2 regions of the Alicycliphilus soli genome follow, and region 1 is predicted to be linked to the other one. Evidence: predicted binding sites of a transcription regulator. Region 1 holds the regulator's gene; the other holds the start of a gene.
What was found. The regulator sigma-54, encoded in region 1, starts transcription at its own class of promoters, with help from an activator protein. The targets are predictions, from matches to a motif close to TGGCANGNAANCTGCTTT.
Positions count from the first base shown of each region.

Region 2: a site for sigma-54 is predicted at 1,226-1,243, ahead of ABUE11_RS09525 (THxN family PEP-CTERM protein). Genes of this name have one in related genera too.

Region 1 is NZ_CP160388.1:3,544,078-3,546,274, reverse strand. It holds gene lptB (LPS export ABC transporter ATP-binding protein) at 1-396, shown strand, start outside; gene ABUE11_RS16745 (RNA polymerase factor sigma-54) at 443-1,975, shown strand; gene ABUE11_RS16740 (thioesterase family protein) at 1,990-2,197, shown strand, end outside.
Region 2 is NZ_CP160388.1:2,015,976-2,018,172, reverse strand. It holds gene ABUE11_RS09530 (Rieske 2Fe-2S domain-containing protein) at 1-76, shown strand, start outside; gene ABUE11_RS09525 (THxN family PEP-CTERM protein) at 338-1,138, opposite strand; gene ABUE11_RS09520 (hypothetical protein) at 1,335-2,197, opposite strand, start outside.

The sequences.
Region 1 (2,197 bases):
CGCGACGAGATCGAGCGCCAGCTCACCGGCCTGCTGCAGGAGCTGCGCGTGGAGCATCTGCGCCAGTCGCCGGCCCTGGCGCTCTCGGGTGGTGAGCGCCGGCGCGTGGAGATCGCGCGCGCCCTGGCCACACAGCCGCGCTTCATCCTGCTCGACGAGCCCTTTGCCGGCATCGACCCCATTGCCGTGATCGAGATCCAGCGCATCATCGGCTTTCTCAAGGAGCGCGGCATCGGCGTCCTGATCACCGACCACAACGTGCGCGAGACCCTGGGCATTTGCGATCACGCCTTCATCATCAGCGAGGGACGGGTGCTCGCGCAGGGCACGCCGTCGGACATCGTGGACAACGCGGAAGTGCGCCGGGTCTACCTCGGCGAGCATTTCCGCATGTGAGCGGGATGCAGGCATGTGACACGGGGCATGGAGTGAAAGAGAGGGCATGAAACCGAATCTGTCGCTGCGTGTCTCGCAGCATCTGGCGCTCACGCCGCAGCTGCAGCAGTCCATTCGCCTGCTGCAGCTGTCCACGCTGGAGCTGGCCCAGGAGGTCGAGCAGATGCTGGACGAGAACCCGTTTCTCGAGCTCTCGTCCGACGACGGGGCGCCCGAGCCCGACCCTCAGGCCCCTGCTGATGCTACATATTCAGAAGCTACCAACGCTGACCAGATAAGCGCTGGAGACGAAAATGACGTGGAAACTCCGGCCGTCGATACGCCCGACGACTGGGAGGGCGACGGCAGCATGGACGCGGCCGTCGAAGACGGCGAATGGGGCGGCGATGGCACGGTGCGCAGCGGCTCCGGCGCCGATGAGGACGAGGCCGACGCCGCCGACCTGGCGCGCAGCCACGAGTCGCTGACCGACTACCTGCACCGCCAGGCCCTGTCGCTGCGCCTGTCCGAGCTCGACCGCGCTGCGCTGCGCTTTCTCATCGAATCGCTGAACGACGACGGCTACCTGGAAGACACGCTGGAGTCGCTGGCCGTGGGCCTGGCCGGAGCCGACGATGCCGAGCAGCTCGACGAGCTGGTGCACCGCTTCACCGTCGCCCTGGGTCTGCTGCAAAGCCTGGAGCCCACCGGCGTGGGCGCGCGCGATCTCGCCGAATGCCTGACGCTGCAGCTGCACGCCATGAACCTCCACGAGGAGGGCGACCCGGCCGTGGTGGAGGCGGCGCTGCGCATCTGCCGCCAGCCGCTGGACCTGCTGGCCAAGCGCGACCTGCGCCGCCTCAGTCAGCTGTGCGCGACCGGCGAGGAGGACACGCGCCAGGCCATGGCGCTGATCGCGCGGCTGGAGCCGCGCCCGGGCCGGCGCTTTGCCGACGTGGAGCGCAATGCCATCGTGCCCGACGTGATCGTCCGAAAGACCGGACGCGGCGCGCAGCAGAGCTTCAGCGTGCAGCTCAATCCCGACGTCATGCCGCGGCTGCGCGTGCACGACATCTATGCCAGTGCCCTGCGCGGTGGTCGGGGCGGTGAGGGCCATCAGGCGCTGCAGGCGCGACTGCAGGAGGCGCGCTGGTTCATCAAGAACATTCAGCAGCGCTTTGACACCATATTGCGCGTCTCGCGCGCCATCGTGGAGCGGCAGAAGAACTTCTTCGTGCATGGCGAGCTGGCCATGCGCCCGATGGTGCTGCGCGAGATCGCAGACGAGCTCGGCCTGCACGAATCGACCATCTCGCGCGTGACCACGGCCAAGTACATGGCCACGCCCCAGGGCACGTTCGAGCTCAAGTATTTCTTCGGCTCGGGTCTGGGAACGGAGACCGGCGGCAACGCATCGAGCACGGCGGTGCGTGCACTCATCAAGCAGTTCGTCGCGGCGGAGGACGCGCGCAAGCCGCTGTCGGACAACCAGATCGCCGAGATGCTCAAGGAGCAGGGCATCGAGTGCGCACGCCGCACCGTGGCCAAGTACCGCGAGGCGCTCAAGATCGCGCCGGCCAATCTGCGCAAGGCGCTCTGACAACGAAAGGCCACATGGCACGCATCATTTTCGAACTTCCGGCTTCGTTCGGCTTCTGCACCGAACTGCAGGTCTACATCAGCCATGTCAACCAGGGCGGACATCTGGACAACGCACAGCTGCTCAGCCTCGTGTCGGAGGCGCGCGTGCGCTTCTTTCGCTCGCTGGGCTACACCGAGGGCAATGTGCAGGGCCTGGCCACCGTCGTCGGCGACATGCTGG
Region 2 (2,197 bases), 1.5 Mb from region 1:
GCAGGAATACCTCGACCAGTGCGAGGGCGTGTATGTGCCCAAGGGCGCCACGCCCTATACGCAGACGGCGGATTGATTCGGTTGCGTGAGTTCATTTCCAAGGTTTTGCCGACATGGCCTGTGAGGGCCATGTCGGTTTTTTGTTTGGCGGTTCGAACCGCGTGGGTTCTGACGGCAGATTCCTTTTTGCTCAGCTGGACATGGTGCGAATACGACGGCATGACCAAGCCAACGAAAAACCGCCCGAGGCCTCACCCGGCGTCGGGCGGTTGATTGCGGCACTGGGAGTCTTTATGTCGCTGTCTTGAGCGTGCAGTGACTCGCAGGCATCAGACCATCAGGCGCTGCGGCGCCGACGGCCAGCATAGCCCAGGCCTGCAAGTGCCAGACCGACGAGGGCGAGGGAACCGGGCTCGGGGACTTGCAGGGGCTGCGACGAGATCGTGATGCCAAAGGGCAGAGAGGTGGACTGTCGCTCCGGTGTCGTAAAGCCCATGCAACCAGCGCCAAGGCCTGCAGCGGCACATGCGGCGTTGGACAGCACGTTCAAGGTTCCTCCGCTGGTCGGGAACGCATTCACAAAATACGTATAGCCGTCGTAGTCAAACGTGTCATTCAAGAAGCCGCTAACCTGCACAAAAATGTCGTTGCAGGGATTGCCCGGAGGGCTTGCTGCAGCACAGCCGCCTGGCCCAGGATTGTTGGGTGTTTCAACGAACCTGATGTCATAACTGATCGTTGGCAAGTTTTGCGCAGGCCCCGCGGGATTGGTCGGGGTCAGCGTCATGGTCACCGTGAGTGTTGCATCCGTCAGGCTTGTGCCGGTGATCGGTCGATTGTTGTGCGTCAGACTCACGCCGGGGGCAATATAGCCGGCCGGCGGGGTGCCGCCACCCCACCAAGTGGGGATATTGGAATCGGCCGCATTGGTGATGACCAGAGAGCTTCGCCCGAATCCGGTGCTGTTTCCCCAAGTCAGTGTTTTTCCAGCATTGGACAGAGTGACACCGGGGTTGGGGGCGTAACTGGTCCAGACGCCCGCACTGTGGACATTCCAGTTGTTGACGGGATCGGCGCTGGCAAATGCGCTGAGGGTTAGGGCGCCTGCGGCGAGAGCGACCTTGCTAAGGGGTTTCATTGTGACTCCTGGTAAGTTGGCTTGAGAGGCGGCCTGATTGCCGCGACAGCACCGTGTGGGGGCATTTCAAACAGCCTCAATCCTCATATGGCAGGAGTCGTGCCAAATCGTTGGTTTTGTCTAAGCTATTGAAATTAAACAAGTTTCAAATTTGTTTGTTGTTCTCCGTGAAAGTGGATGTCAAAAAGTCCGACGGTCACAATGTTCCGACGTAGTCAAACTTGCGCTCGAAGTCCAGCATGGGCCGCCAGGGAAATGCATCGCGTCCGAGCACTTCAATCTCAATGGCAGGAAATCCATGTTGGCTGGACAGTGCACGCAGTTGCTCCAGCAAACCCTGGGCATCGGGCTCCGTGGCGTTGGCCTGTACCCTGAGGCGGACAAGGCCACTGTCAGCCTTTTCGATACGGAATGCACCGCTGAGCCGATTGGCGATGGCGTGGTCCAGGTAGAGCAGTTCCTTGATGCTTTCGACCGATGGCATGCCGGTCGCGCGATCCTTGATACGCCCCTGAACCAGCACCATGGGTAGCCAGGGGGGCTCCATGCCGAGCAGTGCCGCGGCCTGTCTGGCGTCCTGCTCGGGCACGAGACGGACCAGATCGCCTGTGGCATAGCGCGGCAGCGGGATGACGGCATGTGGGTCCAGCATGGTGACGCACAGCTCGCCGAATCCGCTGGCATCCGGGTTGAGGACTTCCAGATGGCTGCGCAGCGGGTTGTAGCAAAAGACGGATGGCACGGCATCGATGGTGCCTGTGGCGCCTGGACCGCAGAGCAGTTGGGCCAGCCCAGCGTTTCTGCGCATGGCGCGGCGCATGCGGATGGTCTCGCGGGTCTCGAACAACAGGTTCAGGCCCAGTTCGCCCACGCCGAACGAGCTGCCGACCACGCGCTCCGGGTCGCTGTCGATGTCGATGCCCATGCGCGCCGCGATGTAGTCGCGCTGAGCCTCCACCAGCACTTCCTCGCCCATGATGACGCTGGTGCGCAGCGCCGGCCAGTCCACGCCGGCCCTTTGTCCTTCATCGAGCAGCCGGCGAATGAACAAGGGGTCAG